4 regions of the Neobacillus sp. PVCKKU3 genome follow, and region 2 is predicted to be linked to each of the others. Evidence: riboswitches for the same ligand, from Rfam matches in the RefSeq annotation. Region 2 holds a riboswitch; each other region holds the start of a gene.
What was found. A riboswitch is a leader RNA that binds a small molecule or an ion and turns the genes downstream of it on or off. The one in region 2 is predicted to bind glycine.

Region 1 (4,202 bases), on a different contig from region 2:
ACCAAATATTGACGACTATTTTAATTCACTCGGAATCAAAGAATGCAAAAGCAAGCTCGCCTTTTGGAAGCACGTTACTGCTGTAGATTCCGTCTTGGCAGAGGAACTGGAACCGCTTATTTCCCGCAAAAGAAAAGGGAACATTTATGATGTAAAGAATCAAACCCTGCCATTTAGTTTAGCTGCAGAATCGTGGACGATGTCCTTTCACAAATCATTGCTCACCTGGGTAAGCCAGCAAAAGCAATTAAAGCCAAAGAGAATTTTGGAAATCGGGTGTGATAATGGATTGTCGGCATGCTGGTATGCAAAGCTTTTTCCTGATGCGGAAATCGCCGGAGTCGACCAGTCGGAAAACGGAATCCATTGTGCCCGGCAGTTGGCCAAGCAGCTAGGGCTCTCAAACGTGAGTTTTTATCAAATCGGCTTTATGGAGCTCCTTGACCATTTTTCTAAGCATTCTTTTGATATGATTATTTCGGTACGCAGCTTTCATGAGATTATGGGGCCCATTTTCATTCAAAACTATTGGTCGCTGCCTGACCACCTGAAGGAAAAACCAACGTTTGGTGACAGCTGGTATTTACAAATCGTTGACTTCTTTTTAACCCCGAACGGAACCTATCTCTCTTGTGAGCGATTGGAAAACCCGGCAGATGTCGGGAAGTGGGCCAATTTGCTAAAAGAAGCCAATCTCCATGTCCAATGGAGTGACAGTGAAATCATCGACTATTATGAATTTAGAACAAAAAAGCAATCTCCTGTCATCGTAGCGACAAAAATAGAAACAGGACTTTCCACTTTGGAAGGGATGGAACACCTATATTCGAAAAATCAGCCGCTCATATTAGAGGCTGGCCAATCCTATACCACGGTGAATGCAGAGTTTGCCTTCCACCGACTAGGAGAGAAAACATTTCAATTTGGACAGTATTTAGCTGTACCCAACCACTGGTTTATGTATCGATTTGAAGTTTGGGAAACGAATGATTTTCTGCTCGTCTATTGCTATGGTAATATGGGGTATCGTCAGTTGGACATTCTTCCTGCCGGGGCATATGAAGAAGCCCAATTGCTAATGGAGCAGGCAGCAGGGCAGTTCAGTCACCTCGGACCGATTGTAAAGTACGACAGCCTGAAAGACCGTCCAGAATAAAAACTTCATTAATAAGGAAGGGGGAGTCATGGTTGAAATCCAATGCCCTAAAAGGTTATCGGAAATTAAGAGATATCTATGAAAATAATCTGACAGTGGAATTGCTTTCAGAAGAGATTAAGACATGCGAAGCGGAAGATGATGCTGCCGCTGTTAAAAAGGAAATGTTTGATCGCGATTTTGATATTTATGGGGTTAAACAGGGCGGAAAACTTATTGGATATGTAAAAAGAGAAGATATAAAAAAAGAAGGAAAAATAAGTGAGTTTGTTGAGGATTTTCGTGCCGATAACCTTATCTCAGATTCCACTTCTTTGATTGATTTGCTGGATATTTTTCAGGAGAGAGAATTCACCTTTATCCTTGAAAAGAACAAAGTTACCAGGATCGTCACGGTGGCCGATTTGCAAAAGCAGCCAATTAGGATGTTGGCTTTTAGTTTCATTTCACTTCTGGAAATGTACATCATTTCAGTGATTAAAGAATTTTATCCGGATGACAGCTGGGCTGATAAGTTAACAGAATCAAGATTAACCAAAGCAAAAGAGCTTTTGGAAGAGCGGTTAGCAAAAAATGAAGCCCTGACTTTGGTGGACAATTTACAGTTATCCGATAAAGGCACGATCATTCGGAAAACGCCAAAATTAGTCGAGCTGCTAGGCTTTGAATCAAATAGTCAATGCAAGGAATTTTTTAGAAAAATTGAGGAATTACGAAACAATACAGCCCATTCTCAGGAACAAATTTACCATGACTCAAAGGAGTTTATCACTATACTTCTACAATTACAAAAGATACTAAACGTAGATTGATTGGGTTGAACTATGAGCCAGAGCAGAAGAGTTCAATGGAAAAAAACTCCTTATATCTGGGCAATCAATCTTATTTTTATAATAAGGAATTTTTCCCGAATTATATATATTCTGAATATTCAATTGACATTGTTTATTTGATAAACTAATATGAGATTAAATTCATATTAGCGGATGAATATTATGGGAGAGACTAAACGCATCGTTTAGCACCGAAGGAGCAAATTCCAAAAATCAGGTATCAATCTCTCAGGTAAAAGGACCATAATAGGACGCATCTCTGGAGAGAGCCCATGGGCCGCCAAAGGAGTCAAACTCTCAGGTAAAAGGACAGAGAAAAGTAGGAGAACCCCTATTTTTCTCTGTCCTTTTTTAGTTGAGAAAGATGGGAATAAGTAAATAAAGGGGCTGGATAATTAAAGAAAAAATGAAAGCGCTTTTTTACGCCGATTTATGAAACCTATTTTGGATATTAAAATTGCAAGCATCAGGAGGGGAAAATGATATGCAGGAACAAAAATTGGCTAGAGGATTAAAAAACAGGCACGTACAGCTAATCGCTATTGGCGGGGCAATTGGTACAGGTTTATTTCTTGGGGCGGGAAAGTCGATCCATTTAGCTGGACCATCGATTTTATTTGCTTATATGATTACAGGCGTCATTTGCTTTTTAATCATGCGTTCATTAGGTGAACTACTTTTAAGCAATTTGAACTATCATTCTTTTGTTGACTTTGTTCAAGATTATTTCGGTAATATGGCAGCCTTTATCACAGGATGGACCTACTGGTTCTGTTGGATTACGATTGCAATGGCGGATTTGACAGCAGTTGGAATTTATACTCAGTATTGGTTTCCCCATGTGCCACAGTGGATGCCAGGATTAATTGCCCTCGTTTTTTTGCTCATGATGAATCTTGCAACCGTAAAACTATTTGGCGAAATGGAATTCTGGTTTGCATTAATTAAAGTCATCGCCATCCTAGCACTCATTGTAATTGGTATTTTTATGATTTTTAAGGGCTTTTCTACAGATTCAGGACCATCGAGTTTTACGAATCTATGGAGCCATGATGGGATGTTCCCGAATGGCATAAATGGTTTTATCCTCTCATTCCAAATGGTTGTCTTTGCGTTCGTAGGCATTGAACTTGTAGGACTTACAGCTGGGGAAACAGAAGACCCAGAAAGAGTAATTCCAAAAGCAATCAATAATATCCCTATTCGTGTGATCATTTTCTACATTGGTGCACTTTTAGTTATTATGAGCATCTATCCATGGAACGCTATCAAACCAGCCGAAAGTCCATTTGTCCAAGTATTCGTGGCAGTTGGTATCGCAGCAGCAGCAGGTATTGTCAATTTTGTTGTTCTCACATCTGCAGCTTCGGCATGTAATAGTGCCATCTTTAGTACAAGCCGTATGGTATACTCACTTGCAAAAAATAATAATGCACCAAAATCACTTTCTATTCTTACTGTACGTAAAGTACCCTCCAATGCATTGTTCTTCTCAACTGTTGTTATTTTAATTGGCGTTGCTTTAAACTATATAATGCCAGAAGGAGTATTTACACTGATCACTAGTGTTTCTACCGTGTGTTTTATCTTTATATGGGGAATTACTGTTATTGCCCATTTAAAATATCGTAAAACAAGACCGGATTTAGCGAAAGCAAACAAGTTTAAAATGCCGTTTTTCCCGATTGCCAACTATTTAATCCTTGCTTTTCTTACGTTCGTACTTATCGTACTTGCACTTGCAGAAGATACCCGTATTGCTTTATTTGTCACTCCGGTTTGGTTTATTTTGCTGATTGTAATTTATAAAATGCAAAAAACGAAAATAAATAAAGCGGATGAAGTGAATCGTGGGCCGGTAGTAGAAAATTAATCAGAACTAGTGAAATTGTGTGGACTATTTATAGGAAAAAATAAAACACTAAACTCTTTCTTTTTCGAGTTTAGTGTTTTTTTACCTAATGCTTATTAATAGTCATGGAAATAATTACTTGTTGAGAACAATATGAAAAAGAGATATATTATAATTCCTGTCGCCAATCAGGTGACTGAAATACATTGGGTGAGCTTTTAAATCATGATGTATTGGAAAAAACTTTCTGTTGCATCAAAATAACAATGATGTTATGATGTGAAAGTCGCTCTTAAACAGAGTGTTCCGGTCAATCTCAATTGGAAAAAATTGATGATTGATAGATTGTTAGAAATGCGAT
Region 2 (4,202 bases):
TTCCGTAAAAATAATCACTTTATCATTTATTTTCTGAATTAATTCAAGGGCTTTTACTGCCTTGGAATTTTGCTCGACGGTCTCTACCTTTTTAATTAAAAAGTTGATTTGTTCTTGATAGGCCTGCGTTGGGTTTTCCTTTTTAAGAAGCATGTTTTTTAAGGTGTAGAAAACGGCCTCGCGGCTTGAGCATGCTTCACGCTGCAAAGTCATCACAGAAAAACTGCTCGTTTGAACCCAGTCTCCCTCATTTTTAAGCTCTAAGATGGAGTCATACAGTTCGCGTTCCGATTTTGTAAATTCAATCGGAATCGTCTCCACATGCCGTTTCGTCCATTCGATTCCTGTATCGGCACGGCGGTTGCGGATCATGACTTTATTGACTAGCTCTTTTAGATGCTGGTCATCATTTAAGGAACGGGAATCACGTTTATATTTTTCGTAAAAGACAGTTTCATTCCCTAAGTGACCAGGCTTTAATAGGGATACGAGGTTAAAAATCTCCTCAATCCTGTTTTGAATAGGTGTTGCCGTCAGCAATAAACAAAACTTCTTTTTTAAGTTTTGAACAAATTCGTAGTTTTTAGTTTTATTATTTTTTAATTTATGGGCTTCATCGATAATGATGAGGTCATAGTCTTGCTTGTAAATGATCTCCCGATGCGGATTTCGTTTCGCCGTATCGATGGAGGAAACAACGACATCACATTGTTCCCAAACATAGCTTTTTCTTTGAGTGACAGCTGGTATATAAAATTTGCTATTTAATTCCTGTGCCCACTGGGTGACTAAGGAGGCGGGAACAAGAATTAACACTTTTTTCACTAATCCGCGAATCATGTATTCTTTTAAAATTAACCCCGCCTCGATAGTCTTTCCGAGACCCACTTCATCCGCAAGGATGGCCTTTCCGTTCATGTTTTCAACCACCTGCTTGGCTGTTTCAAGCTGATGAGGGAGAGGCGTCAAATTTGGCAGATGCTTTGGGGCCTGCAGGCCTTCGAATTCCGGGACCACCAAGTGTTTTTCAATATCGATGGCCAATTTAAAAAGCTCCCAATTCCCCCAAGGTCCATCATGATCAATTTTATGTAAAAAATCATCCTGCCAGGAGGAATCAAATTCCATTTCGACATTCATCCTTTTCAGCTCCTTTTTTCGATAAAATGTTATTGCCCGATATGTTGTTTTAATGGTAGGATGATAATAGCTTTGAAAGTTTCAAATATTTAAATAAGGTAATCTATTTTTTAAGTATAATTAGTATGACCAAATTGGAAAAAAATATTATAAGTGCGAATGAAAACAAGGGGAGAGACTACTTTTTGTAGCGCCGAAGGAGCAAGCAGCTTATGTGAATCTCTCAGGCAAAAGAACTCTTGTTGGACGCAGCTCTGGAGAGTGCTGGATGATACCAGCCACCAAAGGGGACAGCCGATTTAGGTAAACTTTCAGGTGCAAGGACAGAGACCTTCTTTATTGGTAAAGGGAGGTTTCTGTCCTTTTTTGCACCTTTTTGTTGTTTTTAGGAAAAGGGCAAGGAGTTTTCCTGGTTTTGTTAATTGGCAATAATTCATTTTTACAAATAATGAACATGTAGTAAATGAAGGGGGATTTATGATGACGGAATTAAAACGCACTCCGCTGTTTGAAGTTTACAAGGAATACGGCGGAAAAACCATCGATTTTGGCGGCTGGGAGCTGCCTGTCCAGTTTTCAAGCATCAAGGATGAGCATGAAGCTGTCCGCACGAAAGCCGGTTTATTCGATGTGTCCCATATGGGCGAAGTTGAGGTAAAGGGCCCAGACAGCCTCAACTATTTACAAAAATTGATGACAAATGACATCTCAAAAGTGAAAAACGGCGGGGCACAATATACTGCGATGTGCTATGAAAACGGCGGAACTATTGACGACCTGCTTGTTTACAAGGTTGAAGACAATCATTATTTGCTTGTTGTCAACGCATCGAATATTGAAAAGGACTACAACTGGCTGGAGAAGCATCTTGAAGGCGATGTAACAATCGAAAATTTGTCTGAAACAATGGCACAGCTTGCGCTTCAAGGCCCTCTTGCTGAAAAGGTATTACAGAAGCTTGCTTCAGAGACGGATTTAAGTCAAATCGGCTTTTTCAAATTCCAGCAGGAAGTTGTTTTAAATGGGAAAAAAGCACTTGTATCTAGAACTGGTTATACAGGGGAAGACGGTTTTGAAGTATATTGTGATGCCGGTGATGTCGTAGAACTCTGGACTGCCATTCTGGAAGCCGGAAAAGACGAGGGAGTTATTCCTTGCGGCCTCGGTGCACGCGACACACTTCGTTTTGAAGCAAATTTAGCGCTTTACGGCCAGGAATTATCACCGGAAATCTCCCCGCTTGAGGCAGGAATTGGCTTTGCAGTGAAATTGAATAAAGAGGCTGATTTTATTGGAAAAGAAGCTCTCGTGAAACAAAAGGAAGCAGGTTTGTCCCGGAAGCTTGTTGGGGTTGAGATGGTTGACCGGGGAATTCCGCGTCACGGCTATCCAGTTTACAAAGGGGAAGCGCTAATTGGTGAAGTTACCACCGGTACACAGTCCCCAACCTTAAAGAAAAACATCGGACTTGCCCTCATTTCTTCCGAACATGCAGGACTCGATACCGAAGTTGAAGTTGAAATTCGCGGAAAACGTTTAAAAGCGAAAGTGGTTCCTACACCTTTTTATAAAAGAGAAAAGAAATAGCAGAAGGGAGCAAGGTTTATGAAACATCGCTATTTACCCATGACTGAACAAGATAAGCAGGCAATGCTGGAGACAATTGGCGTTTCCACTGTCGATGAACTATTCAGTGATATTCCTGAAAAAGTACGATTTAAAGGTGAATACAATATTAAACCGGCAAAATCAGAAACAGCTTTGATGAAAGAACTTTTTCAGTTAGCAAGCCGGAATGCTGATTTAAAATCGAATGTGTCTTTCTTAGGTGCCGGAGTTTATGACCACTATATGCCGGTTATCGTTGACCATGTCATCTCAAGATCAGAGTTCTACACAGCCTATACACCTTACCAACCGGAGATCTCCCAAGGGGAACTGCAGGCGATTTTTGAATTCCAAACAATGATTTGTGAATTAACAGGAATGGATGTGGCTAACTCCTCGATGTATGACGGCGGTACCGCACTTGCTGAAGCAGCAATGCTAAGTGCTGGCCACACTAAACGGAAAACCATCCTGGTTTCCGGTGCTGTCCACCCTGAATCCCGTGAGGTTCTGGAAACTTACGCAAAGGGTCAATACCTTGATGTGATTGAGGTTCCTGTGAAGGATGGCATTACTGATGTTGAAGCCCTAAAAGGATTGCTAAATGCTGACGTAGCTGCGGTTGTCGTTCAATATCCAAACTTTTTAGGTCGAATTGAACCTTTAAAAGAGCTTGAAGAGATTATTCACGAAAATAAAGCAATGTTTGTTGTTTCCAGCAATCCATTATCACTTGGAATTTTGACACCCCCAGGAAAATTTGGTGCAGATATTGTTGTCGGCGATGCCCAGCCGTTCGGAATCCCGACTGCCTTTGGAGGTCCGCACTGTGGCTATTTTGCGGTTACGACCAAGCTAATGCGTAAAGTTCCCGGACGTCTTGTCGGCCAGACAACAGATGACCAAGGCCGCCGCGGTTTTGTTTTAACACTGCAGGCACGTGAGCAGCATATCCGCCGCGATAAGGCGACTTCTAATATTTGCTCCAACCAAGCCTTGAATGCCCTTGCTGCATCTGTTGCGATGACTGCCCTTGGAAAAAAAGGTGTCCGCGAAATCGCAACAGCCAATTTACAAAAGGCTCATTATGCAAAAATCGCTTTTAAAGAAGCAGGGTTTGAAGTAGTTAATGATGGTCACTCCTTTAACGAGTTTGTTGTCAATTTAAATAAACCGGTAAAAGAGGTTAATCAGCAGCTGCTCCAAAAAGGAATCATTGGCGGTTATGATTTGGGCCGTGACTATCCTGAGCTTGCAGGCCATATGCTCATCTGCGTGACAGAGCAAAGAACGAAGGAAGAGATTGATACATTAGTGAAAGAATTGGGGGATTTGCATGCATAATCAAGACCAGAAGCTGATTTTTGAAGTAAGTACACCAGGCCGGGTCGGATACAGCCTTCCGGAAATGGATGTTCCTGAAGCAGATGTTGCTGCGCTCCTTCCAGAAGGAT
Region 3 (4,202 bases), on a different contig from region 2:
AAAAAACTCCGGCGTCTTATTCAGTGAAAATTGCATTCGCGCCTATCGCGAGCTAGCTGAAGCAAATGGTGCAAAAGTGTTAACACATACAAGGGTTGAGGATTTTGAGATTTCCGAGGACTCTGTCAAAATCCAAACTGAATTTGGTTCCTTTACCGGCAGTAAGTTGATTTTGAGCATGGGGGCTTGGAACAGCAAACTTCTATCAAAATTAAATATTGATATTCCGTTACAGCCTTACCGCCAAGTTGTTGGGTTCTTCGAATGCGAAGAATCACAGTATAGCAATACCCATGGTTTCCCGGCCTTCATGGTTGAAGTACCGACAGGCATCTATTACGGGTTCCCAAGCTTCAGCGGCTGCGGTTTGAAAATAGGATACCATACTTTCGGTCAAAAAATCGACCCAGATACAATTAATCGTGAATTTGGGATCTATACGGAGGATGAAGGAAATATTCGCAGATTCCTAGAAGAATACATGCCGGGTGCTACTGGAACTCTTAAAAGAGGGGCAGTTTGCATGTACACCAAAACACCTGATGAACATTTTGTGATTGATTTGCATCCGCAGTACTCCAATGTGGCAATCGCAGCAGGCTTCTCCGGCCATGGATTTAAATTCTCAAGTGTTGTTGGTGAAACGTTAAGCCAACTAGTGACAACTGGCAAAACTGAACATGATATTTCTCTTTTCTCTATCAATCGCCCTGCTTTAAAACAGAAAGCAAAGATCTAATAGATTATTAAATTGCCATTATCCTAGAACAATAAAAAAAATAATAAATTTAGAGGTGCAAAAATGAGCGAAAAAACATTAACACAAAGCCAATTAACGTATTTAGATGCAAAACCGGGCATTCAATTAATTAAAGCAGGAACCTATAAATTAAATGAATTAAGCGTATTGCGGGGAACACCTGAGTTAAAGGGGCAAATCCTTGATGTGCCGATTACAGATAAAAAACAAGTATTAACAATGGGTTATTATGCACTACAGCCTTCGGTTGATTATTCTGCAGAATTTACGTTTATCGAAATTAAAGTTGTGACCAAAGGTAAAATGGTTGTCCGCGATGTAGAAGGAAATAAATATGTGGCAGAAGTAGGGGACGTATTAGTCTTCTCGCCTAATACAACGGTTATTTTCGATGGTGAAAGTGATGGCGAAGTGGTTTACTTCAAAAATGTAGAAGCAAATCCTACTTATTTGTAATAAACAAACTTATTTTAAAAAGCATTGACAATTACAAACAGAATGATTATTCTGAAAATAATAAAATTGAATAGAGCGGATGATTGTTGTGGGAGAGTGTATTATCTACATCTACCACCGAAGGAGCAAGTTCCAAAAAAACCCTTGGAACCAATCTCTCAGGTAAAAGAACCATAACAGGACGCACCTCTGGAGAGCGTATTTGAAAATGCCACCAAAGGAGAATGCTCCATAAATATTGGAGTTTAACTCTCAGGTAAAAGGACAGAGAAGGGATGATTCTACACCCCTTTTCTGTCCTTTTTTGTTTTTTTTAAAGCAATTATGGAGAAGTGGAGGAATGATCAATGAGTTTACAACAAAACGATTTAACAATTTTTGAGGCGATTGAAAGTGAGAAAAACCGCCAGCTTCATACCTTGGAATTAATAGCATCAGAAAACTTTGTCAGCCCTGATGTTTTGGAAGCAATGGGAAGCGTGATGACGAACAAGTATGCCGAGGGTTATCCAGGTAAGCGCTATTATGGCGGCTGTGAATTTGTGGATGTCGCAGAACAGGCAGCGATTGAACGGTTAACTAAATTATTCGGCGCCAAATTTGCTAATGTCCAGCCTCACTCCGGTGCCCAGGCCAATACTGCTGTGTTTTTCGCCCTGCTTCAACCAGGCGATAAGATTATGGGGATGAATTTATCGCATGGCGGCCATTTAACTCACGGCAGTCCGGTAGCAATGTCAGGAAAATGGTTCGATGTCGTTTCTTATGGGGTAAGAGAAGACAATCACCTGATTGATTACGATGAGCTGGAAGAAGTTGCGAAAAGAGAACAACCAAAATTAATTATCGCCGGTACGAGCGCTTATCCGAGAGTGATTGATTTTGCGAGATTTAGAGAAATCGCCGATCAGGTTGGCGCAAAACTGATGGTTGATATGGCACATATTGCCGGACTTGTTGCTGCAGGTCTCCATCCTTCTCCGGTTCCATATGCGGATGTTGTGACCAGCACTACGCATAAAACATTGCGCGGCCCACGAGGCGGAGTGATTTTAACAAACGATGAAGAAATCATAAAAAAAATTAATAAAGCTGTTTTTCCGGGAATTCAGGGCGGGCCGCTTATGCATATTATTGCAGCTAAGGCAGTTGCTTTCAATGAAGCATTGCAGCCAAGCTTTAAGGAATATGCCAAACAAATTATAGAAAATTCAGCTGCACTGGGAGAGGCGCTAAAGCAGGAAGGGGCAGCGCTTGTATCCGGCGGGACTGATAACCATATTGTGCTCCTGGATGTGCGTCCATGGGATTTAACAGGAAAAGAAGCAGAGAAATTGCTTGAAGAAGTCGGGATAACAGTTAACAAAAACACCATTCCATACGACCCGCAAAGCCCGTTTGTGACAAGCGGAATCCGCATGGGAACAGCCGCGTTAACAACACGTGGAATGAAACAAGAGGAAATGGTGCAAATCGCAAAAGTGATCGCAGCCGTTCTTAAGAGCAAAGGAGATTTAGCCGTAATCGAACAGGGGAGAAAGACAACAAAAGCAATTTGCGGGAGATTTCCATTATTTCAACAGCCAATCACTGTGTAAGAAAGGGGTAGCTTAATGGAGTATCAAAGCTGTTTTGACATCATCGGCCCAATTATGGTTGGGCCATCAAGTTCTCATACCGCCGGTGTTGTATCAATTGGGAAATTTGTTTATGAGTTGCTTGGAGGGTCCCCGCAAAGGGCGGATATTACTTTCTATGATTCGTTCTCCGAAACATACCAGGGACACGGAACGGATAAGGCGCTTCTTGGCGGTCTGCTTGGGATGAACACAGATGATACCAGAATTAGATATGCGGTTGAATTAACTAAACGATACGGGCTTCACTATGAATTTAAATTTGAAGATCGCTGTCCTTATTACGATCATCCAAATACAACTGTTATTAGGGCAAGACGTGCGGGCCATTTTGTTAAAGTAGGCGGTGTATCATTAGGCGGCGGTTTATCAAAAATCTTTATGATTGATGATGAAATAGTTGATATTCGATTAAGCACAAGTGATGATTTTTCAGAAATCGCAGCAAAATTTCGTTCCAATCCTTTTCATGAAGCGATCTTGGAGGGTGTATGATGGATTTTCGGTCAATGAACGAGCTTCTTGAACTTTGTAACCGTGAACGGAAAACAGTTGGCGACATGATGCTGATGGTGGAAATGGAAAAATCAGGCCGTGACAAAGAGACGATCATCGATATGATGGCAAAGCGGTTAATTAAAATGAAGCAAGCAGTGGAGACCGGTGTAGTGGATGCTTCCCCGGCACCAAGCGGTATTTCCGGCGGTGATGCCGTCAAGATGAGCGAATATGTAAATAACGGGAAGGGCTTATCAGGTCCATATATTAACGATGCCATGACGTTCTCAATGGCAACATCTGAAAGCAATGCACGGATGGGCGTGATTGTGGCGACGCCAACGGCCGGGGCAGCCGGTATTTTACCGGGGGTTTTATTTTCACTGCGAAAGAATGACGACACCTCCTATCGGGATTTAGTCATGGGTTTGTTTACCGCAAGTGCACTCGGATATGTGATTGCCAACCGCTCCTTTATCTCTGGAGCGGCAGGAGGATGCCAAGCGGAGGTTGGTTCGGCCACCGCAATGGCGGCAGGGGCAATTGTTGAATTAAAGGGCGGGACACCAGAGCAGGTCGTAAACGCCACCGCAATCGCGATGAAATCCCTTTTAGGGTTAGTATGTGACCCAGTCGCCGGTCTCGTAGAAGTTCCTTGCATTAAGCGAAACGTGATCGGCACTTCGATTGCCTTTTCAGCAGCCGACCTGTCGCTTGCTGGAATTGAAAGCCGGATCCCATGTGATGAAGTCATTGAGGCAATGTACAAAATAGGCAAGGAAATGCCGCGTACACTAAGGGAAACGGCACTCGGCGGCCTAGCGATGACGGACACGGGAATAAAATTAAAG
Region 4 (4,202 bases), on a different contig from region 2:
AGTACCGCCAGCAATAATTTCTGCTTCTTCAGAAGCTGCTGCGTAATCGATATAGCTTGTAATTGAATCAAAAGCCGCTTTATCAATAACTGCACCCATGAAGTTTCTAAAATCGCGGACATCCCCAACTTTAAGCTTTGCCGTTTCTGCCACTAAACCGGCTTTTACTTCTTCCCACATACTTGCTGGAATATAAGCACGTGAAGCTGCGGAACATTTTTGACCTTGGTATTCAAATGCACCACGAACAAGGTTGGCTACTACTTTGTCTGCTTGTGCAGTTTCATGAGCGAATACAAAGTCTTTACCGCCTGTTTCCCCAATTAAACGAGGGTATGATTTATAGCTTGCAATGTTTTCCCCAACTGTTTTCCAAATCGTTTGGAACGTGCTTGTTGAACCGGTAAAATGGAATCCAGACATACGAGGGTCTGTTAGGACTACTTCTGATACTTGCGAACCACGAGAAGGCACGAAGTTGATGACACCTTTAGGTAATCCTGCCTCTTCTAAAATACGAATAAAGTAGTAGTTTGCTAGAATAGAAGTGGTAGCTGGTTTCCAAACGACTACGTTCCCCATCATTGCAGGAGCTGCTGGCAGGTTTCCGCCAATGGCTGTGAAGTTAAATGGAGAAATCGCCAATACAAAACCATCTAATGGACGGTAATCAGTACGATTCCATACATTCTTCATGCTGCTTGGCTGAATTTGATAAACTTGATTTGCATAATCAACGCCAAAACGTAAGAAGTCAACTAATTCTTGGGCAGAATCAATTTCAGCTTGAACAACTGTTTTGGACTGTCCTAACATCGTCGCGGCGTTCATTACATCACGGTATGGACCAGAGATTAAATCAGCAGCTTTTAAGAAAATAGCGGCGCGGTGTTCCCAAGCCATATTAGCCCATGCTTCTTTGGCAGCCATCGCCGCTTCAACAGCATCACGCAGCTCTTTTTCTCCGGCTTGCGAATAGTTTGCTAAAACATGTTGATGATCATGTGGCATAACCACTTGCTTCACTGTATCTGTCTTTATATTTTCGCCATTAATAATCACAGGAATATCGATTACGATACTAGATTGGCGTGTTAATTCTGCTTTTAATGTTTCCCGTTCTTTTGTACCTGGAGCATAAGTATTGCCAGGTTCATTTGTAGGAGTTGGGATTTTGAAAATTCCGTTACTCATTCTCTCACGTTCCTTCCCGTTTATATATTCTGTTCCCTTATAGACAAATCTACGTATTTCGACAATTATTATAACATACTTTTTCTGTTCTGGGACTTTCTATTGTCCCTTTATGAAAACGGATTCAAATCCATCCCTCGGGGGTGGTAAGTTAATTTCAGAGAGTCGATAAAATATTTAAGAGTCATTTATTGTTGACAAAGTAATTTAATACTACTAAAATTAAAAATTATTCAACAATACTATCTAAAAAACTTAATAATTAGCAAGCTATGATTGCTATGGATCACACTATAGCAGGAGCAGCTTCTGGAGAGACCGCGAAAATTACGCGGCGCCGAAGGGTTCACAATCTCAGGCAAAAGGACAGAAGAGTACTAAATATATATTTGTCGTGCTGGCAATTTTAAGCATAATAAGTATTATTTGTTATTCTTATGAACTAAGAGATTGGAGGACATCCAATCTCTTTTTTTATTGGGTTTTATAACTTCTAAGGAGGAGTCAACGTTGGCACAGCAAGAATTAAAGAAGAATTTAGCAAATCGGCATGTTCAACTAATTGCAATTGGCGGCACCATTGGTACCGGATTATTCTTAGGGTCGGGTAAAGCAATCCAACTAGCAGGTCCATCTATCATTCTAGCTTATTTAATCGTAGGGATGGCCTGTTTCTTTGTAATGAGGGCACTCGGAGAACTTCTGCTGTCAAAGGCAGGATATCAATCTTTTACCGACATTGCCGAGGATTATCTTGGACCTCGGATTGCGTTTGTAACGGGATGGACTTATTGGTTTTGCTGGATTATGACCGCTATGGCTGATGTGATTGCTGTTGGTGTATATGTACGATATTGGTTTGATATCCCACAGTGGATACCTGCAATGGTCTGTTTGGTCGTCTTATTGGGTCTCAATCTATTAACGGTAAAACTTTTTGGAGAATTGGAGTTCTGGTTTGCCTTAATAAAGGTCATTACCATTCTTGCCTTAATCGGAATTGGGGTGATTTTGCTAGTGATGGGATTCAAGACAGATGCAGGGGCGGTCTCTATTAAAAATCTTTGGGAACATGGCGGCCTTTTTCCAAATGGAATGACAGGCTTCTTGCTTTCATTCCAAATGGTCGTTTTTGCATTCGTTGGTGTGGAATTAGTGGGTGTATCGGCAGCAGAAACAGCCAATCCGGAAAAAAACATCCCTTCAGCCATTAATAAAATTCCTTTACGGATTTTATTTTTCTACGTTGGCGCATTGATCGTTCTTCTATGTATTAATCCATGGACGGAACTGAATGCCGCTGAAAGTCCGTTTGTCAAAACGTTTAGTATAGTCGGGATTCCGATTGCCGCAGGAATTATTAATTTTGTCGTTTTAACTTCAGCCGCTTCTGCTTGTAACAGTGGGATGTTTTCAACAAGCCGGATTTTATATAATTTAAGCAATAATAGCCAAGGTCCAGCGAATTTTGCAAGACTGAATAAAAATCATGTGCCAAGTAACGCGTTATTGATTTCGACTCTTGTCTTGACAGGGGGAGCGCTCCTTAGCAAACTTATTCCGGAGCAGGCTTTTGGAATTGTGACAACCATTAGTGCCATTTGTTTTATTTGGGTTTGGGGTGTTATTCTGGTTTGCCATTTAAGGTATAAAAAAAACCGTCAGGATTTACAGGCAAAGTCAAAATTTAAAGCACCATTTACACCATTTGTTAATTACGTGGTCCTAAGCTTGTTTGCGGCGATTCTCATCATCATGCTGTTTGCTGAGGCTACCCGTCCAGCCCTATTGTTGACACCAGTATGGTTTATTCTATTATTTATTTTGTATTCCTATAGAGGGAAAAAGGAAAAAAACATAAAATTATCAGCATAGACTCTAATAGTTTAAAAGAAATGGAGCCGGTATTGAAACCAGGCTCCATTTTCTTGTTAAAACGTAACATTCAATTAAATAATCCGTACTGTCACCATTCCGGAGATTTGATTTATTTTCTCCTCTAAGGAAGGAATAACATCCCCATTTACTTTATTATCAATGTCAATGATGGTATACGCATATTCTCCGCGGCTTCTGTTGACCATGTCGGCAATGTTTAAATGGTAGCCAGATATAGTTGAGGTAATCTGTCCTACCATGTTTGGAACATTGTGGTGGAATGCCGCCACGCGCCGCTTACCAGTATAAGGAAGGCTGGTATTTGGGAAATTCACTGAGTTTTTGATATTTCCTGTTTCTAAAAATTCCTTTACCTGACGAGCTGCCATGATTGCACAATTTTCCTCTGATTCATTTGTGGAGGCGCCTAGGTGCGGAATTGGAACGATATTTTTCATTTTAAGCACATTTTCATTCGGGAAATCGGTAACATACTTCCCAACTTTTCCGCTTTCTAGGGCTGCAGCCATGTCTGATTCATTGACAAGTTCACCACGGGAGAAGTTTAAAATATGAACACCAGGCTTCATGATACTGAATGTCGCTTGGTTAAACATACCTCTTGTGTCATCTGTTAGCGGTACGTGAACAGTGATATAGTCAGATTCTGCAAATAACTGTTCAATTGTCATTGCCCGCTGTACATTGCGGGACAAATTCCAAGCGGTATCGACAGAGATAAATGGATCAAATCCGATGACATCCATATCTAAATCCAACGCATCATTCGCCACAAGGGCACCAATCGCTCCTAAACCAATGACACCCAATGTTTTCCCTTTAATTTCTTTTCCGACAAATTGTTTTTTGCCTGCTTCGACAAGCTTTGGAATTTGTTCGCCTTCACCATCTAACGACTTAGTCCAAGCTACACCAGCAAAAAGGTTACGGGAAGAAGCTATTAATGAGGTAAGGACCATTTCTTTTACAGCGTTGGCATTTGCTCCAGGGGTATTGAATACAACAATACCTTGCTCTGTACATCTATCGACCGGAATATTGTTAACACCTGCTCCTGCTCTTGCGATTGCCTTTAAATTTTCACCGAATTCTAACGAGTGCATATTAAA

Region 1: linked by a shared signal. The riboswitch ahead of ACNQGS_RS21830 (amino acid permease) and the one ahead of gcvT (glycine cleavage system aminomethyltransferase GcvT) in region 2 are both predicted to bind glycine.
Region 3: linked by a shared signal. The riboswitch ahead of glyA (serine hydroxymethyltransferase) and the one ahead of gcvT (glycine cleavage system aminomethyltransferase GcvT) in region 2 are both predicted to bind glycine.
Region 4: linked by a shared signal. The riboswitch ahead of ACNQGS_RS03785 (amino acid permease) and the one ahead of gcvT (glycine cleavage system aminomethyltransferase GcvT) in region 2 are both predicted to bind glycine.

The regions. Positions count from the first base shown of each region.
Region 1 covers NZ_JBLVQN010000038.1:95-4,296, reverse strand. Annotated here, with positions in the region: gene ACNQGS_RS21840 (methyltransferase domain-containing protein) at 1-1,156, shown strand, start outside; gene ACNQGS_RS21835 (hypothetical protein) at 1,189-1,968, shown strand; glycine riboswitch at 2,143-2,243, shown strand; glycine riboswitch at 2,246-2,305, shown strand; gene ACNQGS_RS21830 (amino acid permease) at 2,474-3,862, shown strand.
Region 2 covers NZ_JBLVQN010000001.1:237,998-242,199, forward strand. Annotated here, with positions in the region: gene ACNQGS_RS01255 (DEAD/DEAH box helicase) at 1-1,140, opposite strand, end outside; glycine riboswitch at 1,300-1,389, shown strand; glycine riboswitch at 1,393-1,469, shown strand; gene gcvT (glycine cleavage system aminomethyltransferase GcvT) at 1,621-2,727, shown strand; gene gcvPA (aminomethyl-transferring glycine dehydrogenase subunit GcvPA) at 2,746-4,092, shown strand; gene gcvPB (aminomethyl-transferring glycine dehydrogenase subunit GcvPB) at 4,085-4,202, shown strand, end outside.
Region 3 covers NZ_JBLVQN010000052.1:35,200-39,401, forward strand. Annotated here, with positions in the region: gene solA (N-methyl-L-tryptophan oxidase) at 1-739, shown strand, start outside; gene ACNQGS_RS25470 (hypothetical protein) at 803-1,216, shown strand; glycine riboswitch at 1,296-1,400, shown strand; glycine riboswitch at 1,404-1,486, shown strand; gene glyA (serine hydroxymethyltransferase) at 1,564-2,814, shown strand; gene ACNQGS_RS25480 (serine dehydratase beta chain) at 2,830-3,348, shown strand; gene sdaAA (L-serine ammonia-lyase, iron-sulfur-dependent, subunit alpha) at 3,348-4,202, shown strand, end outside.
Region 4 covers NZ_JBLVQN010000003.1:182,715-186,916, reverse strand. Annotated here, with positions in the region: gene pruA (L-glutamate gamma-semialdehyde dehydrogenase) at 1-1,194, opposite strand, end outside; glycine riboswitch at 1,494-1,574, shown strand; gene ACNQGS_RS03785 (amino acid permease) at 1,705-3,069, shown strand; gene ACNQGS_RS03780 (phosphoglycerate dehydrogenase) at 3,144-4,202, opposite strand, start outside.